Regions from separate parts of the Nonomuraea sp. NPDC050478 genome, predicted to be linked through region 1. Evidence: riboswitches for the same ligand, from Rfam matches in the RefSeq annotation. Region 1 holds a riboswitch; each other region holds the start of a gene.
The links. Region 1 has a riboswitch for cyclic di-AMP ahead of ACIBF7_RS31090 (hypothetical protein). Riboswitches for the same ligand answer to the same signal wherever they lie in the genome.
Positions count from the first base shown of each region.

Region 2: linked by a shared signal. The riboswitch ahead of ACIBF7_RS04360 (CHAP domain-containing protein) and the one ahead of ACIBF7_RS31090 (hypothetical protein) in region 1 are both predicted to bind cyclic di-AMP.
Region 3: linked by a shared signal. The riboswitch ahead of ACIBF7_RS08315 (D-alanyl-D-alanine carboxypeptidase family protein) and the one ahead of ACIBF7_RS31090 (hypothetical protein) in region 1 are both predicted to bind cyclic di-AMP.

Region 1 is NZ_JBITHT010000006.1:418,433-427,998, reverse strand. It holds gene ACIBF7_RS31125 (GlxA family transcriptional regulator) at 1-560, shown strand, start outside; gene ACIBF7_RS31120 (DJ-1/PfpI family protein) at 560-1,141, shown strand; gene ACIBF7_RS31115 (SAM-dependent methyltransferase) at 1,138-1,953, opposite strand; gene ACIBF7_RS31110 (hypothetical protein) at 2,124-2,309, shown strand; gene ACIBF7_RS31105 (erythromycin esterase family protein) at 2,324-3,511, shown strand; gene ACIBF7_RS31100 (rod shape-determining protein) at 3,518-4,540, opposite strand; gene ACIBF7_RS31095 (DUF5302 domain-containing protein) at 4,701-4,901, shown strand; cyclic di-AMP (ydaO/yuaA leader) riboswitch at 5,056-5,193, shown strand; gene ACIBF7_RS31090 (hypothetical protein) at 5,379-6,224, shown strand; gene ACIBF7_RS31085 (alpha/beta fold hydrolase) at 6,263-7,126, shown strand; gene ACIBF7_RS31080 (hypothetical protein) at 7,253-7,624, opposite strand; gene ACIBF7_RS31075 (roadblock/LC7 domain-containing protein) at 7,647-8,021, opposite strand; gene ACIBF7_RS31070 (hypothetical protein) at 8,051-8,851, opposite strand; gene ACIBF7_RS31065 (roadblock/LC7 domain-containing protein) at 8,855-9,232, opposite strand; gene ACIBF7_RS31060 (DUF4032 domain-containing protein) at 9,404-9,566, opposite strand, start outside.
Region 2 is NZ_JBITHT010000001.1:920,760-930,325, forward strand. It holds gene ACIBF7_RS04335 (SAM-dependent methyltransferase) at 1-163, opposite strand, end outside; gene ACIBF7_RS04340 (hypothetical protein) at 292-522, shown strand; gene ACIBF7_RS04345 (acyl-CoA dehydrogenase family protein) at 519-1,685, shown strand; gene ACIBF7_RS04350 (TspO/MBR family protein) at 1,703-2,176, opposite strand; gene ACIBF7_RS04355 (APC family permease) at 2,214-4,073, opposite strand; gene ACIBF7_RS04360 (CHAP domain-containing protein) at 4,235-4,909, opposite strand; cyclic di-AMP (ydaO/yuaA leader) riboswitch at 4,923-5,071, opposite strand; gene ACIBF7_RS04365 (ArsB/NhaD family transporter) at 5,284-6,570, opposite strand; gene ACIBF7_RS04370 (CBS domain-containing protein) at 6,567-7,004, opposite strand; gene ACIBF7_RS04375 (polysaccharide lyase 8 family protein) at 7,195-9,156, opposite strand.
Region 3 is NZ_JBITHT010000002.1:57,443-67,008, reverse strand. It holds gene ACIBF7_RS08355 (BTAD domain-containing putative transcriptional regulator) at 1-155, shown strand, start outside; gene ACIBF7_RS08350 (ABC transporter permease) at 139-900, opposite strand; gene ACIBF7_RS08345 (ATP-binding cassette domain-containing protein) at 897-1,841, opposite strand; gene ACIBF7_RS08340 (signal peptidase II) at 1,917-2,411, opposite strand; gene ACIBF7_RS08335 (chlorophyllase) at 2,555-3,499, opposite strand; gene ACIBF7_RS08330 (TetR/AcrR family transcriptional regulator) at 3,645-4,229, shown strand; gene ACIBF7_RS08325 (family 43 glycosylhydrolase) at 4,243-5,694, opposite strand; gene ACIBF7_RS08320 (hypothetical protein) at 5,915-6,355, shown strand; cyclic di-AMP (ydaO/yuaA leader) riboswitch at 6,464-6,597, shown strand; gene ACIBF7_RS08315 (D-alanyl-D-alanine carboxypeptidase family protein) at 6,610-7,503, shown strand; gene ACIBF7_RS08310 (DoxX family protein) at 7,609-7,983, shown strand; gene ACIBF7_RS08305 (LacI family DNA-binding transcriptional regulator) at 8,005-9,009, opposite strand; gene ACIBF7_RS08300 (VOC family protein) at 9,082-9,468, opposite strand; gene ACIBF7_RS08295 (RidA family protein) at 9,512-9,566, opposite strand, start outside.

The DNA.
Region 1 (9,566 bases):
CGCGGCACCCGTCCGTCGTCGTCGATCCGGACGCGCTGTTCGTCCAGGACGGCAACGTGTGGACCTCGGCGGGCGTGACCGCCGGGATCGACCTGGCGCTGGCACTCGTCGAGGACGACCTCGGGGCGGACGAGACGCGGCGGATCGCCCGCCACCTGGTGATGTTCGTCCAGCGGCCCGGCGGGCAGGCCCAGTTCTCCGCCCAGCTCGAAGCGCGGCGGCCGGCCCGCGAGCCGCTGCGTGATCTGCTGGCCTGGATCACCGCCTCCCCCGACCAGGACCTCACCGTGCCCGCGCTGGCCCGCCGGGCGGACATGAGCGAGCGCAACTTCACCCGCGTCTTCACCGCCGAGACCGGCCGCACGCCCGCCGCCTTCGTCGAGTCCGTGCGGCTGGAGGCGGCCCGCCGCCTGCTGGAGACCACCGACGACACGCTCGACGCCGTCGCCAGGGCCTGCGGGTTCGGCACGGTCGAGACCCTGCACCGTTGTTTCCGGCGGAGCCTGCGGGTCACCCCGGGGCAGTACCGCCGCCACTTCCGCATGACGAGGAGCCACTGATGCGCATCGGGATCTTGCTGTTCGAGGGCGTCGAGGAGCTGGACGCCGTCGGCCCGTGGGAGGTGCTGGCCTCCTGGGCCGCCGCCCACCCGGACGAGGCCGAGGTGGTCGCCTTCGCCCGCGAGGCCGGTCCGGTCCGCGCCGCCAAGGGTCTGGGGCTGGTCGCCGAGCACGGCATGGCCGACGTCGGGCCGCTGGACGTGCTGCTGCACCCGGGCGGGCGCGGCACCCGGCCGCTGCTCAAGGACGAGGAGCACCTGGCCTGGCTCCGCGACCGGCGCGCCACCGTGCCGCTGCTGACGAGCGTGTGCACGGGGTCGCTGGCGTACGCGGCCGCGGGCCTGCTCGCCGGCCGCCCCGCCACCACCCACTGGTCGGCCATCGGCACCCTCACCGAGCTGGACCCGACGATCGAGGTACGGCCCGGCTACCGGTTCGTGGACGACGGCGACACCATCACCGCCGCTGGAGTGTCGGCGGGCATCGACATGGCGCTGCACCTGGTGGCCCGGCTGGCCGGCACCGAGCGCGCCAAGGAGACCCGCCACTACATCCAGTACGACCCGGCCCCGCCGGTCTAGGGGACGCGGCCGACGACGCCGAGCACGCCGCCCTTGACCAGGCCAGGCCACGGGTACGGGTCGTCGTTGTTGCGCCACTTCTGGGCCGGCACCACACCCGGAGGGAGGATCTCCAGACCCTCGAAGAGGGCGAGCAGGTCCTCCCTGCCGCGCCAGGCGAGGCCGCCCGAGGTGCTGCGCTGGTAGACGCCGCGGACCCCGTCGACCTTCGAGGCCTCGCTCTCTCCGGGCTCGATGTAGCCGTGCGAGACCACCAGATAGCTGCCGGACACCAGAGGCTGCCTGAGGGCCGCCACGATCTTGGCCACCTGGTCGTCGTCGTGGAAGAAGTGGAAGACGGCCGCCACGACCACGGCCACGGGCCGGGAGAAGTCCAGATGCTCTTCGGCGGCGGCCAGGATGGCGTCGGGCTCGGCCAGGTCGCCCTGGACGATGATCGTCTCGGCGTTGTCGGCCAGCAGGGCGCGGGCGTGGGCGAGCACGATCGGGTCGTTGTCCACGTACACGATCTTCGAGTCCGCGGCGACCCGCTGCGCGACCTGGTGGACGTTGTCCTGCGTCGGCAGGCCCGTCCCGATGTCCAGGAACTGCCGGATGCCGGACTGGGCCAGGTGCCGCACGCTCCGGATGAGGAATCCCCTGTTGGCCAGGGCCACCTCGCGGATGTCGGAACCGGTCTGGCGGGCGAGCTCGATGACTTGCTCCGCGGCCTCCCGGTCGGCGGGGAAGTTGTCCTTGCCGCCCAGGTAGTAGTCGTACATGCGGGCCACACTGGGCACGTTGGGGTCAATCTGCCCCGGAAGCTGCGCCATGTCCTCGCCTTCCACGTAGCCTCTGCCGCAAATGTAGTGCTTTTTCGTGACGAACGGATCTTTATCCTCTAGAAAGAGGTGATCCGGCTGGGCGGTATGGGCCAAGGGCTGATGCGGGCGATACTTTGGTCCGATGCGGCGGGCCCGCCGGGGGTGCCAGCGTTGCCCGCATGGGGTTCATCGGAGTCATTCTCATGATCCAGGGGTTCGGCGGGTTCGTGGCCCGCCAGTTCTTCGACCGCGACTTCGGGCTGCTGCATCTCTGGCTCGACGGCGCGACGCTGACGGTGGTGAGCGTCGCGCTGGGCGTGCTCGGCCTGGTGCTCGCCCTGGCCAGTCTCCGAGACAGGTCGTGACGGGAGCGGCCGAGGTGACCGGCTGGCTCGCGTCCAGGGCCGTCCCGCTCGACGGGCTCGACCCGCGCGGGCCGGTCGCCGGCCTGGAGCCGCTGCGACAGGTCCTCGACGGTGTCAGGGTGGTGGGGCTGGGGGAGGCGACCCACGGCACGCGGGAGTTCTTCCTGCTCAAGCACCGGCTGCTGCGGTTCCTCGTGGAGGAGCTGGGGTTCACCGTGCTGGCGATGGAGGCCAGCGTGTCGGCGTCCGAGGCCCTGGACGCCTACGTCCTGGGCGGGGCGGGGGAGCCGGAGCGGCTGCTGGCCGACCTCGGGTTCTGGACGTGGCGGACGCGGGAGATGCTGGCCGTGGTGGAGTGGATGCGCGAGCACAACCGCACCGCCGAGCCGAAGGTGCGCTTCGCCGGGATCGACCCGCAGTTCCCCGCAGCGTCGCTGCGGTGGCTCCGCGCTCACCTGGGTGAGCGGGCCGGCGAGCTGCTCGGGCCGCTGGCGGTGCTGGGGGAGACGCGCCTGGGAGTGGGGGAGCCGCTCGACCCGGCGATCGAGGCGGCCGCCCGCAGGCTGGCCGACGAGGTGGGCGCCGGCGGGCCGGAGGAGGCGCACGCCAGGACCGTGCGGCAGTTCGCGACACTGGTCACGCGGCCGATGCGCGACGCCGACGGGGCGCGCACCGCCGGGGCGGCCCGCGACCAGTTCATGGCCGACAACGTCGACCGGCTGCTGGAGGACCCGGCCGCGAAGGTCGCCGTCTGGGCGCACAACGGTCACGTGGCCGCCGGCCACTACGCGCGCCTCGGTGCTCCGGTCATGGGAGATCATCTGCGTCAGCGTCACGGCGCCGGTTACTACGCGCTCGGCCTGCTGTTCGGACAGGGTGAGTTCCGGGCCAGGCGGCTCCGGTTCGGCAGGCCCGACGTGCGGCGGCCGCCGGTGCGCCACCGGGTGCCCGCCGCCGGCAGGCCCGACGTGGCCGAATCCCTGCTGGCCGCCGCCTGCCCCCGCGATCACGTCGTCGACCTGCGCCTCGGGCCCAGGCCCGAGGCGGTGACCCGGTGGCTGGGCGAGCAGCAGTACGTGCGCGGTTACGGCGCCACGGCCGGGCGCTTCTCGTACAAGCTGACCTTCACCCCGGCCGTGCTCGGCGCCGCCTTCGACGGGCTCGCCTACATCGCGCACGGCACCTGTTCGACCCCGCTGTAAGGGTTGTCACAGCGGGGGCCGGGGGCCGATGGCGCCCAGGCGGTCGGCGTAGCGGCCGAGGCCGAGTGCCATCGACTCGACGGGCCGGTCCGCGCGCCGCACCGGCACGCCCATGGCGGCGCGCAGGCGTCTGGCCAGGCCGCGCAGCAGCGCGCCGCCGCCGGTCAGCACCGCCCCGTGCGCGGCGACGTCGGCGGCGAGCTCGGCGGGGCAGCGCTCCAGGGCCGTCGCCGCCGCGCGGGCGATGGCGTCGGCCGGCGCCCGGGTGACCTCGTACAACTGCTGGACGGGCAGCCACGCGACCCGCTCGCGCCGCGACTCCGGGTCGAGGCCGCGGACGAGCACGTGCCGGTCCAGCGGTTTCCAGGACGGGCCCGCGCGGAGCTTGGCCGCCTCCGCCTCCGCCTCGCCGACCAGCAGCCCGTGCTCACGGGCGACCAGGGCGGCGATCGCCGCGTTCACGGCGTCGCCGCCGGCGTGGACGGTCCCGGCGGCGACGACGGCGCCGCAGGCGAGGATCGCGATCCTGGTCAGGTGAGGGCCGATGTCGACGATCATGCGCCCGGCCGGCTCCGTCACCGGCAGCCCGGCGCCGAGCGCCACCGCGACGGCGTGCTCGACGAGGTACACCCGCCTGGCGTCCGCCTCGTAGGCCAGGTCGCGCACGGCCGAGCTCAGGATGGGCGGGGCGCCGTCGGGCAGCGCCATCACCAGCCGCGGCCGGGCGTACGGGTGTCCGTGCACCTTGCTCAGGAAGTGCTTGACCAGCCGCCCGGCGAGCTCGCCGCCTTCGCGCACCGGCCAGCGGGCGATCCCGTCGTCGTGCCGTACCGCTCGCGTGCCCGCCCCGCCGGCGGCCGAGCACGCCGCGTACGCGTCCGCGCCGAAGAGCGTGCGGCCCGTGGCCGCGCAGGCCGCCGCCATCGACGGCTCGTTGAGCACGACGCCCAGGCCGGGGGCGTAGATCTGGGTGGTGGCCGTGCCGAGATCGATCGCGAGATCCCGGCCGAGGAACGCGAGCGGGCTCACCGCCGCGGCTCCGGGGGGTAGAGCTGCATGTCCGTGGTGTTTCCTGGATCGGGTCAAGGCAACACCAAGTCGCCGGCGCGCGTCCCGCCGATGATCCCGGTTATGCGCTGTCAAGGCCTGCGTGCGAAGCTGGAGGCTGTACGCACATCAGGAGGCCCTCATGGCGGAAACCCCGGAGCCGGAAGTCGACGAGACTCCCGAGGACGAGATGAAGCGCAAGTTCCGTGAGGCACTGGAGCGCAAGCGCGGCCAGCAGGCGGGATCTGGCGGCGGTGGTAGGGGAGCCGACCACTCCAAGATCCACGGAACTCACGGCCCGGCTGCCGGCAAGCGGTCCTTCAGGCGCAAGAGCGGCGGCTGAATCTGGGTGTTCAAGGGGGTACGGCATGCCGTACCCCCTTTTTCTAGGTAGATCTTCGCCCGAATCATGGGCTTACCTTTGCGTTTGTCCGATTTGCTCGCTAGATTGGTCGGCGTTACCAGGCAGTGACCTTGGCTCTTCACCAGGAAGAGGCGGCTGCCTGGCGCCGAATCCCGCTCCCCCGCGGGAACCGGGGACCCACCTTCTGGGGTGAATCCGGCCCATGCGGCCGGTAGGGCATCTCCACGTCCGAACCCGTCAGCTAACCCGGTAGGCGAGATGGAGAGGACGTTTTCCTGTGATGAATCACCGCGCCCGTCCCCCCTACCGCGGGATGTCATCGGCCGCCGATTGAGCGGCACCATTTCCTGATCTTCCTTTCGCGCTCCCACCGTAGCGTCCGTACGGCTTGATGCCCGGCTACGTCGTTCCGCGAGCGCATCTTTGCTGTTGCCTCACAAAGGACTTCTGTTTTTCATGTCTGTTCGTTTCAGCATGCGTTCCATCGCCGCGATCGTCGCCGCCGCCGGCACGCTGGCGCTCGGCTCCGGCGCCGCCGCTCACGCCGACACCGACAAGGGCACGGAGAAGATCCTGCTCAAGGGCGAGACCACGGCCTCCTACTTCTGGGACGACGGCTCCGGCCGCGCGGGTGACACCGGTCTGCCGGCCAGCGGCAAGCCCATGCAGAAAGGCATGGCCGCCAGCCCCAGCTGGCCGCTGCTGACCGAGGGCTACGTCGTCTACAAGGGCAAGAAGGCGCCGTTCTTCGTCGGCGACCGCGGCCCGGGCGTCCCGTCCAGCAAGGGCATCATGCTCGACCTGGACGGCAAGACCTTCGCCGACCTGACCGGCGGGACGTTCAACCCGCGCACGCTCATGGTGGACGGCAACGGCGGCAAGGGCCACATCGAGGTCGAGTACGTCATCACCAAGTGGGGTGACGGCCTGGGCCTGAAGAACCACCCGGTCGCCTTCTCCGAGGGCGCCTACAAGCGCATGGACCGCAACCCGGCCGCCCCGCCGGTCCTGGCCGGGGACAAGGCGGACGACAAGGCGGACGACAAGGACGAGAAGAAGGCCGTCGCCGGCCAGTCCGGCAGCAACAAGGCCGAGCCCGTGAAGACCAGCCCCGTGAAGGCCGACCCGGTGAACCTCGTGAAGGCCCCGGCCGAGCCGCAGCCCGCCGCCGGCGGCGCCGAGGCGGCCGCGGCCACCGAGCGGAGCAACGTGGCGGGAGCCGCCGTGGCCGGCGGCGTGATCCTCGTCGGCGGCGGCCTGGTGCTGGGCCGCGAGCGCATCCGCAAGCTCGTGCGCCGCTGACCTTTGCGTCACCACGATTAGAATGTCATTCTAGGGCCGTGACCTCGACCGCATCGGCTCATGGAATCGACATCGCGTACGAGAGCTTCGGCTCTCCCGACGGGCGCCCGCTCCTCCTGATCATGGGGCTGGGCGCCCAGCTCATTCACTGGGACGACGAGCTGTGCGAGCAGCTCGCCGAGCAGGGGCACCATGTCGTCAGGTTCGACAACCGCGACGCCGGGCTGTCCACCCACCTCCACGAGGCGGGCGCGCCCGCACCGGGCAAGCCGGCGCCCTACCTGCTGGACGACATGGCCGCGGACACCGCCGGGCTGATGGACGCCCTCGGCTGGCCGGCCGCGCACGTGATGGGCGCCTCGATGGGCGGCATGATCGCCCAGTCGCTCGCCATCCGGCACCCCGAGCGGGTGCTCACCCTCATCTCGATCATGTCGACCCCCGGTGGCGCGGTCGCCCCGCCGAGCGAGACCGCCCGATCGGTCCTGTTCGCCAAGCCGGTGACCACCCGGGAGGAGGCCATGACCCAGGCGCTGGCGACCTGGTCGGTCATCGGCTCCCCGGGGTACGAGCTCGACCGCGAGCGTGTCCAGCGGCTGGCCGGGCAGGCGTTCGACCGTGGCCACGACCCGGCGGGGTTCGCCCGGCAGCTCGCCGCCATCATGGCGTCGCCCGACCGGACCGAGGCCCTCACCCGGCTCAACGTCCCGGCACTGGTCGTCCACGGGGCCGACGACCAGCTCATCCCGCTCTCCGGCGGGCAGGCCACGGCGGCGGCCATCCCGGGCGCCGAGCTCAAGGTCTTCCCCGGCATGGGGCACGACCTCCCGCGGGCACTCTGGCCGGAACTCGTCGAGGCCGTCACCAAGCTCACCGCCGGTCACGCGGGCCCGGCCCGCTGATCCCGGGACCGTTGGAAGGGGCGCACCTCGCGAGGCGCCGGGAGGCTGCCGCTCGCGAGATGCGCCCCGGCGGCGGCACGCGCTCGCCGCGCCCGGACGCGTGCCGCCGGGTTCCCGGGGGAGGGGTCAGACCTCCAGCTTCTCCTCGATGCCCTTGAGATGGTGCCTGGCCAGGGCCAGGTTGGCCCGGCCGCGGTCCAGGGCCAGATAGAGGAACAGGCCCTTGCCGCCGCGCCCGGAGATCGGCCGGATGATGTGGTACTGGCCGCCGAGCGTGATGAGGATGTCCTCGATGGCGTCGTTGAGCCCGAGCGAGTCCATCGTCCGGAGCTTCGCCTTGACGACCTCGGTGTTGCCGGCCGCGGCGACCTGGAGGTCCAGGTCCTTGGACCCGCCCAGGGCGCCGAGCGCCATGCCGCTGCCGTGGTCCACGATGGCGGCGCCGATCGAGCCGTCGATCGCCATCATCTCCTTGAGAGAGATGTCCATGCTGGCCATGCTTTCCTCCGATCAGGAATGGTCACTTCTTGCCTGCTGCCACCGCCGCCACCGCGGCGGCGGTCTTGCGCCCCTCCAGCCGGAGCAGCCCGAGGTTGGCGCCGGGCTCAGCCAGGACTGTGAGGACGACAGTGGGGCCGGCGGCGTAGAACGCGGCGTGGCCCGCGCTGCCGGAGACGAGCGTCTCCTCCAGGTCGCCCCGCCCGGCCAGGATCATCATGCGCCGGCTCATCGCGAGCAGCGCCGCGGCCAGCGCGGACACGTGCTCGCTGCTGTCCTCCGCCAGGTCGCAGGCGATCGTCAGCCCGTCGATGGTGGAGGCCACGCTCCCTTTGACGTCGGCCGTCCGTTCGCGCAGGAGAACCATCTCCTTGAGCACCTCTTGACGCAGTTCCACAGATGGCCTCCTCCTGCGTGAGGGGAACCTCACGACAGCTCCTCCAACGCCTTCCTGAGCCGCAGCAGCAGCTCGATGTCCGTGGGATCCCCGGTGACGACCGGGCCGAGCGGGCCGCCGGCGGTGGCGTCCGCCCTGTGCCGGGCGACGTCGAGCCGCTTGACCCGCCTGGGCAGCGGCTCCGTCTCCTCGGCCGCGACGATCAGGCCCGCCGCCGCCAGCCTGCGCACCGCCAGCAGGACCGCGTAACCGGACCGGCCCAGCCGCTTGGCCAGCTCCAGGGGAGTGGCCTCGCCGTCGGCCCCGATCGCCACCTCCCACTGCACGTCGCTGAGCGTCACGCTCTGCCCGGGCATCCGCGGCGCGGCGCGTACGGGGGAGGTGTCCAGGTCGGCCCGCGGCCACGTCTCGGCGAGCCGCGCCCGGCGGCGCGCGCACTCGCGCACCAGGCCGGGCACGTCGAAGTACCAGCGCCCACCGAGCCAGTGCCCCTCGCCGGGCCGGAACTTCGGCCGCGCGCCGGTCACCGGCAGCAGGAAGAACGCCGCGTCCAGCACCGCGCCGAGCACGCAGTACTGCAGCTCGCCGAGCGTGACCCGGCCTTCCTCCAGCAGGCGCTCGGTGCCGCCGTCGGCCTGCAGCCTGCGCAGCGCCGACTCCGGCACGCGGCCACCGGCCGCGAGCAGCCGCTCCGCGCCGGGCACCTGCGCGCAGGTCATGTACGTGATGCGCCCGTCGTCGAGGTAGACGGTGCCGGCGCGGCCCACCCGCAGCGCACCGGTGGCCCGTTCCTTGGCGAGGCCGGCCAGGAGCGTGTCCAGCGACGGCATCGGTCACGCCAGCAGCTGCTCGGAGATGGCGCGCAGCCGGTGGCGGGCCAGCGCGATGTTCGACCGCTCCATGTCGAGGCGCACGTAGATCACCAGCGGCCCCTCGAACAGGGTGTCCATCAGCCTGATCAGGTGGTGTCCCTGGTCGGTGCTGATCAGCAGGTCGCCGATGCGCACGGTGTCGCCGGGACAGGCCCGCGAGAGCCCGTCCATGCTGGCCCGCAGCATCTCGGTCAGGGCCGCGGCCGCCTTGTCGGCGTCCACGCCGCGGGGTTGCCCGCTGAAGGACACGGCCATGCCGCTCGTGTGATCCACGAGCATCGCGTCGAGCGCTCCCGGTATGGCCATGACTTCGGTCAGGCAGCTGTCGAGTGCGAGCACGGTGGCCTCCCTCGCCGTCATGCGGACGCGGACAGCTTAGGGATGCCAGAAGAGACGGAAATGAACGGCGATAACGTGAGCCGTACCGAGATGAAGTTGTCTACGGCTGAGGCGAAGAAAAACCCTACTGAGAGGGATAATCCCGCGATTTATGAGGAAATGACAAAGGCCTCAGGGAAGGTTATTCGCATTCGGTTCCGTCGCCTCGTCCGGAAGGAGCGCCTTCTCGTCGGGCTTGAAGACCAGCACGTTGGCCACGTACGACCTGACCGCCGCGGCCAGTCCCACATCGCTCCCGGCCGCCTCCGACAGGTACCACCGGTGGTCGAGGATC
Region 2 (9,566 bases), on a different contig from region 1:
CCATGGCGAAGTCGGGGAACAGCCTCAGCAGGGTCTCCCCGGCCTCGCGGTCGACGGGGAAGTGGTCCTTCCCGCCCAGCAGGAAGTCCCACACCCGCGCGGAGTGCGGGACAGTGGTGTCGACCCTGGACCAGGCCGACTCGGCGGCATCGCTGTCGCTCATCGTGACTTTCCGTTGGAAGGATCATGCCGGACCTTCCAGACGGTACAGCACCAAGCGCTCTTTCCTCATGGAGCTGGACTATCTACCGAGACCGTTTCGAAAGGGACTGGCGGGGCAGTCGGCGGCGTATGCGACTCATCGACCGCGCCGCCGTACGCAAGCTCGTCGACACGCAAGACCAGGACGCCGCTCTCGTTCTCGTACGAGGAGAATGCGTCGTCATGCCGGAGGAGCAGGCCGACCGGCAGGGCGGCCTGGTGCTCGCCCGCCGCCGCGAGGTGCGGCACGTGACCGATGACCACGACCTGGACTCGCTCGCCGCCCGTCTGGACACCCTGGCCAGGGACCTGGGCGCGTGAGAGGGGACGGCGTGCGGAACGGCGACTTCTACGACTACGCCGACCTGCTGAACAAGGAGGAGAAGCAGATCGTCCAGCGGGTGCGCGACTTCATGACCGAGAAGATCGCGCCCATCGCGGACGAGGCCTGGACCAAGGCGAGCTTCCCGCACCACGTGGTGCCGGAGATGGCCAAGCTGGACGTGGCGGGGCTCCAGCACCGGGGCGCGAGCAGCCTGCTGACCGGTTTCATCGTGCTGGAGATGAACCGGGTGGATCCGTCCATCGCGACGTTCTTCGGCGTGCACAGCGGTCTGGCCATGGGCAGCATCGCCGGGCTCGGCTCGGAGGAGCAGCGCGAGCGGTGGCTGCCGCGGATGGCCGCGATGGAGCAGATCGGCGCGTTCGCGCTGACCGAGCCGGAGGGCGGCTCCGACGTGGCCGCCGGGCTGCGCACCACGGCCAGGCGCGAGGGCGACACGTGGGTGCTCGACGGCGCCAAGCGCTGGATCGGCAACGCCACCTTCGCCGACCTGACCGTGGTCTGGGCGAAGGACGAGGCCGACGGCCAGGTGAAGGGCTTCGTGGTGGAGAAGGGCACGCCCGGCTTCGAAGCCACCAAGATCGAGAACAAGATCGCCCTCCGTACGGTCCAGAACGCGGACATCACGCTGACCGGTTGCCGCGTCCCCGAGGCCAACCGGCTGGCCGGGGCCCGCGGTTTCCGCGACACGTCCACGATCCTGCGGCAGACCAGGGGCGGGGTGGCCTGGCAGGCGGTGGGCTGCATGATGGGCGCCTACGAGCGGGCCCTGGAGTACGCCGGGGAGCGCGAGCAGTTCGGCCGCCCGATCGCGGCGTTCCAGCTCGTCCAGGACCTGCTGGTGCGGATGCTGGGCAACGTCACGAGCTCGCTCGGCATGGTGGTGCGGCTGGCGCAGTTGCAGGACGCGGGCGTCTACCGCGACGAGCACTCGGCCATGGCCAAGGCGTACTGCACGGCCCGGATGCGGGAGGCGGTCGGCTGGGGCCGGGAGATCATGGCGGGCAACGGGATCGTGCTCGACTACGGGATGGGCCGGTTCGTGGCCGACTCCGAGGCCATCTACTCGTACGAGGGGACGCGTGAGATCAACAGCCTGATCGTCGGCCGGGCGATCACCGGCCATGGCGCCTTCGTCTGACGGCCCAAGGACCGGGATCAGTTGAGCTGCCAGATGGCCAGGTTCAGCGCGCCGGCGTAGGTCACCCAGACCAGATAGGGCGCCATCAGCAGCGCCGCCGGCCGCTTGACCGGCCACATCAGCACGATGGTCGCCGCGATGGCGATCCACAGCAGGCACAGCTCGGCGAAGGCCACGCCGTACCAGCCCGCGGCGAAGAACAACGGGGTCCACGCGGCGTTGAGCACGAGCTGCACCGCGTACGCGGTCAGCGCCCGTGACCAGCCGCGCGCCGTCCAGGTGAGCCAGCCCGCCACGGCGATCATGATGTACAGCACCGTCCAGACGGGCCCGAACAGCCACTGCGGCGGCGCCCAGGCGGGACGCTCCAGTGCCAGATACTCGGCCCCGGCGCCGGACGCGGCCAGCGACCCGATGACGGCGACCAGGGCCACGGCCACCAGGAAGACCGGCAGCGCGACCCAGCGGCGGGATTCGGTGGTGACGACCATGCGCTTCCCGTGCCCTGTGAACCGGCCGGTAACCCGTTCACGGGCGGAGGTGGAACGGGAGGAGGCAGACGACCACGTCCGACCGCTCCCGCAGGGCGGCGGCCAGCAGGAGGCCACGCTGGTTGTGCAGGAACCGGTAGCGGAAGTGCCGGGGTTCCAGGATGGGGATGAGGACGACGGTCCAGCTCCCCGACTCGTCCACCTGGCGGATGTAGTCCAGCAGGGGGTGGATCACCGTGCGGGCGGGGTTGACGATGACCTCCAGCGGGACTCCGGGATCCCACCGGTCCCAGGCTTCGTGCAGCGCGCGCCGCGACTCCTCGGTGAAGCAGACCGACACGAGCACGATCTCCCCGCCGAGGGCCATGGCGGCGCTCACGCTCCGCTGGGTCGCGGCGTCGATCCCGCCGACGGGGATGATGATCTTCTTGCCGGGACGGTCGGCGGCGGGCGGCCGCGCGGGCCTGGCCGGCACGGCGCCGATCTCCAGCTCGGCCGCCACCTCTCCGTAGTAGCGCTCGATCCGGGCGAACAGGAGGATGAGCAGGGGGATGACGATGGCGACCGCCCAGGCGCCCTCGGTGAACTTCGACACCAGCAGCACGAGGGCCGCCACGCAGGTGAGCAAAGCCCCGGTCCCGTTGAGCAGCATGTCGCGGCGCCAGCGGGGCGGGCGCAGCCGGTGCCAGTGCTTGACCATGCCGCCCTGGCTCATGGTGAAACCGATGAAGACGCCGATGGCGAACATGGGGATGAGCCGCTGGGGGTCGCCGTCCACCGCGATCAGCAGGATGGCGGCCAGCAGGCCCGCCACCGCGACGCCGTACCGGTAGACGGGCCGTTCGGTGCGCAGCGCGAACAGCGAGGGCAGCCGCCTGTCCTTGGCCAGCAGACTCAGCAGCACCGGCAGGCCGCCGAAGCTGGTGTTGGCGGCCAGGCCCAGGCCGAGGGCGACCACGATGTTGGTGCCGTAGAACGCCCAGCCGGTCCCGTACGAGCCGGCCACGAGCTGGGCCAGGATGGTCACGCCCTCGCGGGGCACCACGTGGTCCCTGCGGATGAGCACGGCCAGGCCGATGAGCATGGTGGCGAGCAGCGCGCCGAGCATCAGTTCGGTGTGCTGGGCGCGCTTGACGCGGGGCTTGCGGAACATGGGCACGCCGTTGGCGATGGCCTCGATCCCGGTCAGCGAGGAGCATCCGGAGGAGAAGGCCCGCAGGATGAGCATCACGGTCAGCGCCTCGGTGGCGACGATCTGCTCCGTCGTCCCCACGGTGGCGGCGGGCCCGGACCGCGCCAGGCCGACCGCCACGACGCCGAGGACGGACACCACGAACAGGCTCATGGGCAGCATGAGGAACCGCGCGCTGTCGGACACCCCGAACAGGTTGATGACCGTCAGCAGCAGCACCCCGGCCAGGCAGGTCTCCACCAGGTACGGTCGCAGGACGGGGAACGCCGAGGCCAGGTTGGCGGCCGCGGCGGCGAGGCTGACCGCGATGGTCAGCACGTAGTCCACCACCAGGGCCGCGGCGGCCAGCAGGCCCGCCCGGCGGCCCAGCTCCGCCTTCGCGACCCCGTACGACCCGCCGCCGTCGGGGTGGGCGGCGATGACCTGCCTGTAGGAGAACACGAGGATCAGCAGCAGGACCGCGATGGCGATCGTGATCGGCAGGGTCAGCGCCACGGCGGCGGCCCCGGCCCCGGCCAGGACGAGCGCCGCGGCCTCCGGCCCGTAGGCGACCGAGCTGAGGGCGTCCAGCGACAGCGCCGACAGTCCTTGCAGGCTGGTCAGGTGCCGCTTGTCGCCCTCACCGTGGCGGAGTTGCAGCCGCCGCCCGCTGAGCGGCGACCGCCTGGTCTTGGCCGGGTCCTGCTGGTAGGGCACCGTCGTCATGTCGCACGCGCTTCCACCCCCTGGATCTCCCCCGGAGTCGTCGCCGGGCAGGCCAACGGCCGGTCAAAACGCGGTCCTGACCAGGGGCCACAGACGACGGCGATCCGGTCAGGGAAGACCTGACCGGATCGCCGGAGGAATGACGGGTGCGGAGAAGGTGCTCAGGCGGCCTTGTACTCGGGGTAGCCGTAGCCGGTCACCTGGGACACGGGCCGGATGCGCTCCTCGACCTTGCCGTTGCCGGTGTTGCCCTCGATCGTGGTGATCGTGCCGTCGCCGTTGTCCTTCTTCACCAGGCCGACGTGGTCGACGGCGCTGATGTTCTTGCTGCCGCCCCAGTCGAAGAAGACGACGCTGCCGGGCTTGGCCTCGCTGCCCCAGCGGTTGTTGTCCTTGAACCACTGGGCGTGGGTGACGGTGTAGGCGTCCCAGCCGATCGTGGAGCGGGCGCCGGCCTGCTCGCCGACCCAGGACACGAACATCGCGCACCAGGGGGCGTTGGCGTACAGCGCGGGCGTGCCGCCGCCGTCGCGGGCCAGGGTCTCGGCCGCGCGCGGGGAGGACATGTACCACTGGTGGAACTTGGTGCCGCCGCCGGCGGCGTCCTCGGTGACGCCGATCTGCGACTCGGCGACCTGAAGGACGGTGCTCGCGCTGACGGCGGTGGCCTGGCCGGCGCTGCTGTGCTGCTGGGCGACCGGGTGGGGCTGGGAGGGGGTGGCGGCGGCTGCCGTGGCGGCGGCGGAGGTGCCGGCGAAGGCGGCGCCGAGTGCCAGGGTGGCGCCCAGGGCCAGGCGGGAGGTGGACGGGATGCGATCGAAGATGTGCTTGACCATGCTCGGGGATTGCTCCTTGCTTCCATGCCGCCTACCGGGTTAGCTGTCGGGTTCGGGCGTGGAAGTGCCCTACGGTGCGCCCTTGGTGAAGAGCGACCGATTCACCCCAGAGAAAGGTGGGTCCCCGGTTCCGCCAGAGGGCGGATTCGGCGGCCGCGCCGTGTTCCCGCTTCGTGCGCGGGTGGGCGCGGTCTCGGCAATTCATCGGCAACGCGCGGGGGCTTACCTAAAAGCGCTGCTCAAGCGCGTGCCATCGATGGGTTCGAAGGTAATCGTCGCGCAAGGGAAAGGGCAAGCGCGGAACGGGCCCGGACGACGGAATCCCCTACGGCATAGGGGTTTTCGGGGCGAATATTTTACCTTTGCGGGGGTTTCTACAGGTATCGGAACCACAGATACGGCGCCACCAGGGTCACCGTGACGACCGTGACGATCAACCCGTACTTGGTGAAGTGCCAGAAGCTGATCGGCGTGCCGTTGCGGGCCGCGATGCCCAGCACGACCACGTTGGCCGCCGCGCCCACCGCCGTGGCGTTGCCGCCCAGGTCGGCCCCGAACGCCAGCGCCCACCAGAGCACCTGTGCCGACTCGCCGCCCTGCGCCGCCACGAGTTCCTCCACGATCGGGCTCATCGTGGCCACGTACGGGATGTTGTCCACGACCGCCGACACCACGGCGGAACCGCCCAGCAGCCCCATCGTCGCCACGTCCAACCGGCCCGCCGTGGCCTCCACGGCGGCCCTGGAGACCTGGTCGATGACCCCGGTGTGGACGAGCGCGCCGACCATGACGAACAGCCCGGCGAAGAACACCAGCGTCGGCCACTCCACCTCGGCCAGCGACTTCTCCGTGGTCACCTTGGTGAAGGCCACCAGCACACCGGCGCCCAGCAGCGCCACCACCGACGGCTCGTAGTGCAGCACCGGATGGAGCACGAACGCCGCCAGCACCAGCACCAGCACGACGAGCGACTGCCACAGCAGCCACGGGTCGGCGATCGCCTCCTTCTCGTCCAGCGCCATGACCTCCTGCGCCCGGTCCGGGTCGTACCGGAACGTCCGGCCCCACATGAGCCAGCAGAGCCCCACGAACACCGCGACCAGCACGATCACCATGGGCGCCATGTGGATGAGGAAGTCGTTGAAGCTCAGCCCGCCCCGGCTGGCGATGATGATGTTCGGCGGGTCGCCCACCAGCGTCGACGCGCCGCCGATGTTGGAGGCCAGCGCCTCGGCGATCAGGAAGGGGACCGGCGACACGGCCAGCCGCTCGCACACCAGGAACGTCACCGGCGCGATCAGCAGCACCGTGGTCACGTTGTCGAGCAGCGCCGACGCGCCTGCCGTGATCAGGACCAGCAGGACCATCAGCCGGAAGGGCCGCCCCTGGGCGCGTTTGGCCGCCCAGATCGCCAGATACTCGAAGACGCCGGTCTCTTTCAGCACCCCGACGATGACCATCATGCCGAGCAGCAGGAAGATGACGTTCCAGTCGATCCCGGCATGCTCGGAGAAGAACGCCGACCCGGCGTTGGTCGCGTGGATCAACAGCATGACCCACGCTCCGCCCAGCGCCGCCGCCACCCGGTTCACCTTCTCGGTGGCGATCAGCGCGTAGGCGGACACGAACACTGCGACGCTCGCCCAGGCGAGCGGGCTCATGTGCCTAGCATCCTGTCCAGCAGCGCCTGCAGCGTGACCGCACCCAGCAACCGGCCCTTGTCCACGATGGCCACCAACGGGCTGCGGGTGCGCGCCATCAGCGCGGCCAGCTCCAGCACGGTCGCGTCAGGATCCGTGACGGGCAGCTCCCGCCGCTCCCGGGGCAGCACCTCGCGCACCGTACGACTGCCCAGCGCGCGCAGGAACTCGTCGGCGTGCGCCTCGTCGACCACCCGGGCCAGCGCCGGATCGTCCATGATGTAGCGCGGCACGGCCAGTCGCAGTGCTTCCGTGCCCGGCAAAATGGTGAGCTGGTCGTCGTTCTCGACGATCAGACCGGGCAGATCCTGCTCGGCGAGCAACTGGGCTGCCTGGAGCACAGGCGTCTCAAGGGTCACGACGGGATAGTCGGCAAGCAGGTCTCTGGCGCGCATGGGCACATCCTTGACTCGTTGGATCTAGGACCTGCCGACCAGACTTACCAGCTCATGCTGGCCAAATCCTGCAAGACCATCTCATGAGACGTCTATCACGGCCGGGGTCCGATCTGAAAAACTACTCGGGCCGCACGCGTCGTGGCTCTCCGGGTGTGAGAAATTTCCGCCGGTCAGAGACCCCGAGATCTCACCCGCCTCCGCCCGGCCGGACGGTGACCGACGCGGAGTCCGGCAGCGGGCCGAACGTCAGCGTGAGCCGCCGTCCCGTCCGCGCCCCTGTCAGGGCCGCCGGGCGTCCCGTCACCGCCGCCACCGGGCGGTTCCAGGTGACGGTCAGCTCCGTCAGGTCGCGGCGCGGGTCGGACACGGTGACGGTGGCCGAGCCGTCGCCGCGCTCGGTGACGAGCACCGCGCACGGCCCGGACGCCGACAGCGGGCCCGCGGTGCCCGGCTGCCAGAAGTTGACCGCCGTCACCCCCGCCGACGGCACGTGCACGCCCTGCTGGGAGGTCGTGTTGGCGAGCACCCGCGCCCATCCGGGGTCGGCGGCGCGGGCCCTGGTCGCCGCCACGGTGGCGTTCGGCAGCAGCAGGTAGTCGTAGCGGGCGTCGCCGGGGTCCAGCCCGTGACCGAGCCAGAGCGTGACGTACGGGCGCGTCATCCCGCCGCCCGGCCGGTGCTCGCGCAGGCGGCGCAGCACGCCGCCGTCGCGGACGACGTAGCCGCCGTGCCTCGCCAGATGGGCCCAGCCGTTCGCGTCGTCCACGGTGAGGAGCGCGGCGGTGCGGCGGTTGTCGACCACGGTCTCCACCGGCGCGCCGTCCCTGCCGGTGATGCCCGCGCCCAGGCAGACCACCGCGTCGTCGAGGAAGAACCAGGACTTGAACGCCTCCACCGTGGACTCCAGCCCGCGCAGGTGCTGGCCGGCGGTCGCGTAACGGCCGTCGGTGGCGCCGCCGGCCCAGCGGAACGGTGGGCACGCGCCGCCCCACGCCTCGCCCGCGCCGTCGGGCAGCCGCCGGGTCGAGACGGTGGTGCCCGGCAGCCGGTAGGGGTCGACGGTGGCCCAGAACCCGTCGGCGTAGTGGGCCCCGTGGCCCTCGCCCCACCAATAGAGCATCCCCGAGCCGGTGTGCCAGCCGCGCAGGTTCTCGCCGTTGCCGTGCTCGTAGTGGGCGATCCGGTCGGAGGACATGCTGAGCGCCGCGCACCAGCCGGGCGCGCGGTGCACGGCGCGGGCGCTCATCGGGAACAGCCGGTGCCCGGTGGGCTGCTCGCCGGCCCCGTCCACCAGGGTTCGCCAGCGACGGCGCTCGGCGGGCGTCGCGGTGACGGCCAGCCGCCTCACGGCGCCGGCCAGGCGGCGGAACCTGAGCTCGCCGCCGGACGGGTCCCTGGCGATGCCCCGGCCGCTCACCAGGTCCATGACGTGACCGGCGTGCGTGAACGGGACGAACGACCGCTCCACGCTGTCGTACACGATCCGCCTGTTCGGGTCGGTGACCTCCCACGGGCTCCCGCGCAGCACCGCGAACAGCGTCGCCAGCCCTTCCAGCAGTACGAGCCCGTAACCGCCCTGGTAGGGGACGGTGTCGTGCTGGAGGAACGAGCCGTCCCGGTAGAAGCCGTCGCCTTCCGTCACGTACCGGAAGACCGGCGCGAGCGCCCGCACCGCGAGGTCCGCCCGCTCCGCGTCCGCGCCCAGCACCGCGCGCAGCAGCGTCACCAGGCACAGGTCCACCCGGTTCGCGCCCGTGCTGGTGCCGCCGTAGTCGCTCAGCCGGTCGGGCGGGACGAAGTGGTCGACGGCCTCCAGCAACGCGCCGCCCTGCCGCCCCGACAGGCCGACGAGGACGGCGGCGTCGAGCAGCCGCTTCGGCGCGCCGATCTCCCAGTCCCACCAGTTGCCCACCGGGTCCGCCCCGGCCGCGTACACGTGCTCACAGAAGTGGCCGATGCCGGTCTCGACCCCGGCGCGCAGCCGCGCGTCGCCGCTCACCGCGTACGCCCGCGCCATCGCGAGCAGCCGCCCCGGGGTCGCGCTCAGGGACGGGTACGGCAGATCCGGCCACAGATGACGGCCGGTGGGCGCCATCTCCGCCAGCCGCCGCCTCGCCGGCCCCACCGGGTACGCGGGATCGACGGTCACCTCCCGCCACCGCCGCCGCACCCCCGCGAACGCCCCAGGCGACGCACCCACCCCGCCCCGAGCCGGAACCAGCGCCCCGACCCCCGCCCATAACAGCGCCCGCCTGGAACACCCCACCACGCACGGATTATCACACCCCGCCCCCAACACCCGGACCCCATCCACCCCGCCGCGAAACAACCCACCCACCTCTTCGCAGGACCCCACCGCAGGGCAACCCATCCTCCAGGTGCGCAGCGCAGCCCCGCAGAAAGTGCGCTCCTGGTCAAGCACCCCTTCGAGGCAGCGCACGCATCCTCCGGGAGACCACCCCACCCTCCAAGCGGCACCCCTTACGAGCGGCCACTCCATCCAGGGCAAGACACCGCGTCCGCTGGTCGGGCTCGTGTACGGGACATCCTCCCGGCGCA
Region 3 (9,566 bases), on a different contig from region 1:
GCGTGCGCGGCACGCCGGACCGTTCGCAGCCGGACGCCGCCAGGATCGCCGCGGCCACGCGGAGCCGCCTCGGCGAGACCGTGTTCGCCGAGGCGTTCCGTGCCGGTCAGCGGCAGGACTGGCGCGAGCTGGCCGGGATCACGCTCGCTTCGTGAACGTCCTGCGCGCCCACAGGTAGCCCACCAGCGTGAGCCCGGCGCACCAGGCGACCGCCGTGATGGCCGGGCCCGCCGACGGCGTGCCGGACAGCAGCCCGCGCAGGGTCTCGATGATCGAGGTGAACGGTTGGTACTCGGCGAACTGCCGCGCACCCGGCCCCATCGTCTCGGCCGGCACGAAGGCGCTGCTCAGGAAGGGAAGGAGCATCAGCGGGACCCCGGCGAGTCCCGCGCCTTCCGGTGTCTTAGCGGCGAGCCCGGACGCGACGGTCAGCCAGCCGATCGCGAGCACCGTCAAGGCGACGATGCCGATCGCGCCGAGCCACTGCGGGAGACTCGCCGCTGGCCGGAATCCCAGCAGCACCGCCACCCCGATGATGATCGCGATGGCCACCATGGTCCGCAGCATGATCGCGATCACGTGCGCGTTCAGCACCGCGGCCCTGGACACGTCCATGACGCGGAGCCGGTTGATGAATCCGGTCGTCATGTCCGAGTTCACCGCGGTCGCGGTGGGCCCGATGCCGTAGCCGATGGTCATGATGATCAATCCAGGCGTCGCGTAGTCGACGTAGTCGGCCCCGACGTCGAAAGCGCCGCCGAACACGTGGACCATGAGGAACATCACGAACACCGGCACGAACACGGCGTTGAACAGCGTCAGCGGATTGCGCATCGTGTGCCTGAAGTCGCGCCGCACCATGGTGGCGGAGTCCGCCAGGAAAGCCGAGAAGGCGTTCATCGGGCACTGACCTCCTTGTTCCCGTGCCCGGTGAGGGCGAAGAAGACGTCATCCAGATCCGGCGTGTGCACCGACAGTTCGCCGACCTCCACCGCATGCGTGTAGAGCCGTTCGAGCAGCGCCCGGAGCGACCGCACCCCGCCGTCGCCGGGCACCCGCAAGGTCAGCTCCTCGTCGTCCCTCGTGGACCCGGGCAGGACCCGCGCCGCGGCGTCGAGTTCCTCCCGGCTGGTGAACCGCAGCCGGACATGACCGCCCGGAACCCGGCGCTTGAGCTCGTCGGCCGTGCCCTCGGCGACCAGCCGGCCCTGGTCGAGCACGGCGATCCGGCCGGCGAGCTCGTCGGCCTCCTGGAGATACTGAGTGGTCAGGAAGATGGTCGTGCCGTCGGCCACGAGTTCCCTGATGATCTGCCACATGGTGCGGCGGCTGCGCGGATCGAGTCCCGTGGTGGGCTCGTCCAGGAAGATGATCCGCGGCTTGCCGACCAGCGTCATGGCCAGGTCCAGCTTGCGGCGCATGCCGCCCGAGTAGGACGCCACCAGCTTGCCCGCCGATCCGGCCAGGTCGAACCGGTCGAGCAACCGGCCGGCGATCCTCCTGCCCTCCGCCCTGGGCAGGTGCAGGAGGTCCGCCGTCATCAGCAGGTTCTCCTCGCCGGTGAGGAGGTCGTCGACCGAGGCGAACTGCCCGGTGACCCCGATGGCCGCGCGCACCGCCTTGGTCTCCGTGGCCACGTCGTGCCCGGCGACGACGGCCTTCCCGGCGTCGGGGGCCAGCAGCGTGGTCAGCACGTGCACCGTCGTGGTCTTCCCGGCGCCGTTGGGCCCCAGCAGGGCGAAGACCGTGCCGGTCCGGACGTCCAGGTCGACGCCGTCGAGCACGACCTTGTCCTTGTACGCCTTGCGCAGCCCGGAGGCGGCGATGGCTGAATCGTTCATGGCGCCCACCATCGCCGGCCGCTCTGACACGGGGCCGTCGCCGGGCTGACGCGGCCGCTGACACGGCCCGCCCGGCTACGAGCTCGGGCGCTCCCCGGCGTCCGCGCCGGCCAGGGGGATGCCGCGCACGGTGAGCACCATGAGGACGACGCAACTGGCGGTCAGCGCGATGTCGGCGACGTTGCCGACGAACAGGCCGCCGTAGTCGATGAAGTCGACGACATGACCCTGAGCGAAGCCCGGCGGGCGGAACAGGCGGTCGAGCAGATGGGAGGTGGCGCCGCCGAGCAGCGCGCCCAGCACGACGGTCCAGGCGGGCGAGCGCAGCCGCCGCCCGGTGTAGAGGATGCCGGCGACGGCGGCGGCCGCCGTCAGGGTGAACACCCACGTCGCGCCGGCCCCTATCGAGAACGCGGCACCGGGGTTGAACAGCAGCCGCAGCTGGATCAGCTCCGGGATCACCGTGACGCGCTCGCCGCCGGAGAGCGCCGAGACCGCCCAGAGCTTGGACGCCTGGTCCACGGCGAGCACCGCCGCGGCGAGCACCAGCATCCATCCGTAGGGCCGCATGCCCCGTCCCGGCTCCCGGGACCCTCGTCCGATCGGCACCTTCGACCTCGCCATCCGATGACCGTTTCGCCCAATCTAGCGGCCACGCGAGGGGGAGACGCCCGATACGGCCGGGGTGACGAGGAGGGCCGGCGGGCGGGGCTTCAGTCGGAGTCGACGCGACCCAGCGGGTCGGCGCTCTCCAGCAACGCCGCGCGCGCCGCCGTCCAGCCGGAATCCTCCGGGTCGAGCGCGCTGCGCAGGTAGGCCGTGGTGAGCCGCTGGATCAGGGCGACCCGTTCGGGGTTCTCGTCCGTCGTCTCCGTGACGTCGCGGCCGACGATGCCGCCGAGCCCGTGCTCGGCCCCGAACAGCGTGAGCAGGCTCTTGCCGCCCGGGCTCAAGGTGTACGGGTCGGTGAACCAGTCCGGCCCCCGGACGCTCAGATGGGACTGGTCCCGGTCGCCCGCGACCACGAGGGCCGGTGTGGTCATGTGGCTGAAGTCCGGGTTCATGAAGGGCATGTGCTCGGCGGCGAACGGCGTCAGGTCGGCGCCGCCCCGGCCGGGTGCCGCGAGCAGCACACCCGCCTTGACCCTGGGGTCGGACAGGTCCTGTCCCGGCCCGCCTTCGGGATCGACGATCCGCGCGCCCAGCAGCATGCTCGCCGTCTGGGCGCCCCAGGAGTGCCCGGCCACGGCGACGCGGCTCCGGTCCAGACGCCCGCTCAGGCCGGGGACGGCGGCTTCGACCAGGTCGAGGTGGTCGAGTACGCGCTTCAGGTCCTCGACCCGGAACCGCCAGATCAGCGGTGTACGGGGATCGTCGGGCGGAAGGTTCAGCGTCCTGGAGTCGAGATGGGTGGGCTGGACCACCGCGAAGCCGTGGGCGGCCCAGAAGCCGGCCAGCGGGTCGTACCCGTCCATCGACCAGCCGAAGCCGTGCGAGAAGACGATGATCGGCAGGTCGCGCCCGGCGGCGGGCGCGGACACGCGCACCTGGAGGTCCTCACCCCGGCCAGGGGCCGGCAGCACCACCGGCCGCGCCGAGAGGACCGGGATGGGCGCGCCCTGGGCCGCGTGTGCGGGCGCGATGACTGATCGGCTCATAAGAAGGTCTTCCTCGTTCGTGGGTGAAGTGGCCGGCGTGGTTGGCCGGCGGGCGCCCGCTCTGGCATCATGAAGAAAGCGGGACAGCGTCCCGTTTGACGATACGGGACACTGTCCCGTTTAGCAACACCGGAGGCACGGCGCGATGAACGACGGCGAGCGGGGCGCGGGGCGCGCGGCCCGGCCCAAACGGGCGGACGCCCGGCGCAACGAGAAGAACCTGCTCGACGCGGCCGGAGAGGTCTTCGTCACGTCGGGCGTCGACGCGCCGATACGCGACATCGCGGCCAAGGCGGGCGTCGGCACGGCCACGATCTACCGCCACTTCCCGACGCGGGCGGATCTGATCATCGCCGTCTACCGGCACCAGGTCGAGGCCTGCGCCGAGGCCGGTCCGGCCCTGCTGGCGACCAGTGCCACGCCGTACGCCGCCCTGGAGCGCTGGATCAACCTCTTCGTGGACTTCCTGGTCACCAAGCACGGGCTCGCCGCCGTCCTCCAGTCCGACAACGCCGGCTTCGACGCCCTGCACGCCTACTTCCTCGACCGGCTCGTGCCCGTGTGCGCCCGGTTGCTCGAAGCGGCGGCCGCCGCCGGCGAGATCCGCCCCGGCCAGGACGCCCTCGAACTCATGCGGGGCATCGGGAACCTCTGCGTCGGCGCCGGCGATCCCCGCTACGACGCCCGCCGCATGGTCGGGCTCCTCGTCGCGGGGCTGCGCCTCGACTAAGGGCCTCTCCAGGTCAGGAGACGGTCCACTGCTGGGCGTTGTTGCCGTTGCAGGTCCACTGCCGCACCTCGGAGCCCGGGGCGGTGCCGAAGTTGTAATTGTCCAGGCACAGGCCGCTGTGCCGGTTGGTGAGGGTGGAGTAGCCGCCTCCCACGGACGTGACGCGCCATTGCTGGACGGCCAGGCCGTTGCAGGTCCACTGGCGTACCTCGGAACCTGGGGTGGTGCCGAAGTTGTAGTTGTCCAGGCACAGGCCGCTGTGCCGGTTGGTGATCGTGGAGTAGCCGTCGGCGGCCGGGGTGATCTGCCAGTCCTGCGTGGCGAGGCCGTTGCAGGTCCACTGGCGGACCTCCGCGCCCGGCGTGGTCACCCAGTTGTAGTCGTCCAGGCAGAGGCCGCTGTGCCGGTTGCGGATCCGCGCCGTGGCAGGGGTGGGCTCGCCCGAGGGGCCGGGGATCACGGTCGAGGTCGAGACGGGGACGCCGAGGTCGGGCGTGCCGTCGGCGTTCCAGGAGATCTTCTGCACCCGGGTGGTGCGGGTGGTGCCGCAGCCCTGGCTCGACGAGGAGTTGGCGTGGTAGGCGATCCAGGTCTCGGTGCCGTCGGGCGAGGTGAAGAAGGAATGGTGACCGGGGCCGTAGACGCCGTTCGCGTCGTTGCGCTGGAAGATCGGGCTGGCGAACTTGGTCCAGGACGCCGCCGACAGCGGGTCACCGCCGCGGTACTCCAGCATGCCGAGCTTGTAGTTGGGGCCGTTGCAGTGGCTGGCCGAGTAGGTCAGGAAGGTGCGGCCGCCCCGCTGCAGCGCGAAGGAGCCCTCGTTGACGGCGCCGTTCTGACGCTCCCAGTCCAGGGTCGGGGCCGAGATCCGCCTGCCGAACGCGCTCGCCGTCCACGGGTTCGACATCGGCGCGATGAACAGCGACTGCAGGCCGTCGGACGCGAACGCCGAGAACGTCATGTAGAGGTTGCCGTCGAGCTTGAGCAGGCTGGCGTCGATCGCCCATCCGTTGTCGGGCATCAGGTTGACGACCCCGCGGACGGTGTAGGGCCCCATCGGGTCGGACCCGGCGCTCTCGGCGACATGGGTGCGGCGGGGCAGGCTGCCCTGCTCCACCGAGTAGTACAGGTACCAGCGGCTCCCGACCATCTCCAGGTGCGGCGCCCACATCGTGTTGCCGCCGGTCCGTACGACGACCTGCTCGGGCGCGCTGCGCAGCCCGGCGATCGTCGCCGAGCGGCGCATGACCACGTCGGAGTTCCACGTCGTGGCGACGTAGTAGTAGAAGCCGTTGTGGAAGACCAGCGTCGGGTCGGCGCTGTTGGGCGTCGGGACGACGGGGTTGGTGAAGGACGGGCCGGGCGCCGCCTGGGCGCGGCCGGTCGTGAACAGGGCTGACAGGACGATCGTGACGACGGCGAGCGTCAGGATCCGGCGCGGCGTGCCCGGCAGGGAAGCCAACACGAGGACTCCTCGGGGGTGGGGTCGACCAGTTGTGTTAGCGCTAACACAACTGGTTGCTTCGTCGTGCTCACTTGCTGGTGGAGAGGTGTGTGCCAAGTGTTAACGCCAACACCACGACCGTCAAGGGCGCCTCCACCGGCGGCCCGGAGCGAGGGTCATCCTTCAGGGTTACTGAAGCTTCCGCTAAGCTTCAGTAACCCTGAAGGTTGGAGGATCGAACGTGAGGGATCACGTCCTGCTGTCCGTGCACGTCCTGGCGGCCATCGTGTTCGTCGGGGGCTCGGCCGTGGCCGCGAGCCTGTTTCCCCGCTACGCCCCCGTGGCGGGCCCGCCGGGCGAGGGCGAGCGCAGCCCGGCAGTGGCCGCCGCCCTGCACCGCATCACCCGCGGCTACAGCCTGTTCGGTCTGGTGGTGCCCGCCGTCGGCATCGTGATGGCCCTCGCGCAGGGCCGGATGGGGGAGCTCTGGATCGTCGCCTCGATGGCGCTGACCGGCGTCGCGGCCGTCCTGCTGGCCACCCAGATCTACCCGCGCCAGCGGGACGCGCTGCGCGACCCGGACGACGGGAGCCGGCTGCGCGCGCTGTCCATGCTCGCCGGCTTCTACAACCTGGTCTGGGCGGCCGTGGTCGTGCTGATGGTCGTCCGGCCGGGAGCGTGACCGGCGATAGCGCCGGTCAAATCCGAATTGTGGTGAGTTGCGACGTTTGTCAGATTGCATTACGTTGAGGCTTCATTTGCCCAGACCGTGCGTGCCCCACCCCCGGGGAGCGCACGGCCGCCGAATCCGTTCGCGGAGCCGGGGACCCATTCCCCTTGGGGTGAATCGGCGCACCACGCGCCGTAGGGCACTTCCACGCCCGAACCCGTCAGCTAACCCGGTAGGCGGCATGGAAGCTAGGAGCAAGCCCTCAGATGAACGTCACCCACCGGTTCGGCGGAGCGCTGATCAGCCTCGCCGTCGCCGCCGCGGCGTTGACCGCCGGCAGCACCGCCGCCCACGCCGCCCCGCCGGTCGCCACCCCCGTCGACGCCGCGCAGGCCGAAGCCGCCCCCGCCGTCCTGGCCACGGCCGCCCACCTGGTCGACGCCACCACCGGCCAGGTCCACTTCAGCAAGGAGGCCGACCTGCGCAGGCCGGTCGCCAGCCTCACCAAGATGATGACCGCGTACGTGGTGCTCCAGCGGGCCGAGCCCACCGACAAGGTCGAGGTCACCACCGCCGACGTCGGCTACGCCGCCAGGGGCGGCGCCGCGGTCGCCCACCTGCGCGCCGGCGACACGCTGACCGTCGAGGACATGCTGCACGCGCTCATGCTGCCCTCCGGCGCCGACGCCGCGCACGCGCTCGCGCGCACGTACGGGCCGGGCGTCGAGGAGTTCGTGGCCGCGATGAACGCCACCGCCCGGCAGCTCGGCATGAACGACACGCTGTACGTCAACGCGGACGGCATGCCCTACGGCGGCGGTGGCCACTCCACCGCCCGCGACCAGGTCCGCCTGGCCCAGAAGGTGCTGGAGAACCCGACCCTGGAGAAGGTCACCTCCACCCAGTACCACACCGTCCCCGCGACCTCCGAGCGCCGTTCGTACTCGTGGCGCAACACCAACCGCCTGCTCGGCACCTCCGGCGCGCTCGGCGTCAAGACCGGCTACACCCGCGCCGCCGGTTACACGCTCGCCTTCGCCGCCGATCGGGGCGGCAGCCGGCTCGTCGGCGTCCTCCTCGGCGAGACCAGCTCCAGCCGCCGCTTCCAGACCGCCGAGGCCCTGCTCGGCTGGGCCGGCGCCGCGGCCGCACAGCGATAGCGGTCTCCGTACGAGCGGCCCGGCCAGGGCCGCTCGCACGGACGGACCGCCGCACCCCCTAGGGTCCTGTTGAACATTTCAAGCCGCGTGAGAACGGGACCCCCCATGAACCTCGCACTGTGGATCGTCGCGGGCCTGCTGGCCGCCGTGTTCGGTGTGGCCGGGCTGATGAAGCTGGCGCAACCCAAGGAGAGGCTCGCGGCCGCCGGCCTGGCCTGGACGGAGGACTTCTCCGCCGGCGCGGTCAAGGCCATCGGCGGGCTGGAGGTGCTGGCCGCGCTCGGGCTGATCCTGCCCGCGACGTTCGGCGTCGTCCCGATCCTCACCCCGCTGGCGGCGGCCGGGCTGGTCATCGTCATGATCGGCGCCGCGGTCACGCACGGCCGGCGCGGGGAGCATCCGGCGATCGCCGTCAACGTGGTGCTGCTCGTCCTGGCCGCGTTCGTGGCCTGGGGCCGCTTCGGCCCCCATGCCTTCTGACGTGACAGCTCGGCCCGGGATTCACGGGTGCGCCGTCGAGACCCGCTCCACCAGGTCAGGCTGGAAGACCACGTGACGGTGCTCGTGGCCGCCGGGGCTGTTGGCCTCCTCCAGCAGCATCAGCGCCGCGGTGCGGCCCAGCTGCTCGCGCGGCTGGCGGATCGACGACAGCGGCACGGCCGCCGCCGCGGCGAAGTCGATGTCGTCGTACCCGAGAATCGCCACGTCGGCGGGGACCCGCAGGCCGCGCTGGGTGAGCTCCTGCAGCACGCCCATCGCCACCAGGTCGTTCGCGCAGAACACGGCGGTGGGCCGCTCCTCGCGGGGCAGGCTGGCCAGCTCCTTGCCGGCCTGGCGGCCGGTGGCGACGGTGAGGTCCGGCAGCGGGATCACGGTCAGCTCGCTGTCCGGGCCCAGCACGCCGGCCAGGCCGTGGTGGCGGTCCTCCACCTGGCGGACGGGGAACGGCCCGCCGGCGAAGGCGATCCGCCGGTGACCCCGGTCGAGCAGGTGCCGACCGGCGAGCCGGCCGCCGAGCACGTCGTCCACCGAGACGGCGCACCCGTAGGAGTGGCGCGACGAGCTGTCGAACGTCACCACAGGGATGCCCCGGGAGATCAGCCCGCCCAGCCGCTCCCGCTGGCCCGAGGCGTTCACCGGGGTGATCAGCACGCCCAGCGGGCGCTCCTCCTCGAACATGCGCAGCAGCCGCGCCTCCCGGGCGGCGTCCTTGCTGCTGTTGACCACCATCACGTTGACGTCGACGTCCTGCGCGGCGGTCTCGACGCCGTTCAGCACGTCGATGAAGAACGGGTTGGTCAGGTCGAGCGCGACCACGGCGATCGTCGTGCTGCGCCCGGCCCGTAGCTGGCGGGCGGACCCGTTGCGCACGTAGCCGAGCTGGGCCACCGCCGCCTCCACTCGCATGCGGGTCTCCCTGGCCACCATCTCGGGCCGGTTGAGCACGTTGCTCACGGTGCCGACGGAAACCCCGGCGAGTCGGGCGACGTCTTTGATGCTCGGCATCGTTCCTCGGTCATGAAGTGCGGCGGCGCTTGAACCGTATCAATGCTACGGGCGCCCCCGAGAGACCGCGTCTCAGCGCGGATCGCGCCGCAGCGGATGCTCGGGCGGCACCTCCACCAGCACGATCCGGTGCCCGTCGGGGTCGGCGATCCAGAGCTCGACCAGCCCCCACGGCTCCCGCCTGGCCTCGCGCAGCACGGTGACGCCCGCCCGCCGCAGCCGCTCCTCCTCCCGGCCCACGTCGCGGACCTGCAACCACAGCATCATGCGCTCGCCCGCCGGTCCGCCGGAGTGCCCCGACAGTTCGAGGAACCCCTGCCCGAGGAAGAAGACCACGCCGGGATGGTCCGGCGGGCCGAACTCCCGGTAGACGGCCAGGCCGAGCGTATCGGCGTAGAAACGGCGGCTGCGCTCCAGGTCACCGGGGCGCAGCAGTACGCGGCTGCTCAGCACTTCCATGACCCGGACCGTTCCCCGCCGGCGCCGGATCAGGCGCCGCCGTTCAGGACGGACGGCGCGCGTACACCTCGATCTCGATCTTCATGCGCGGGTCGGCG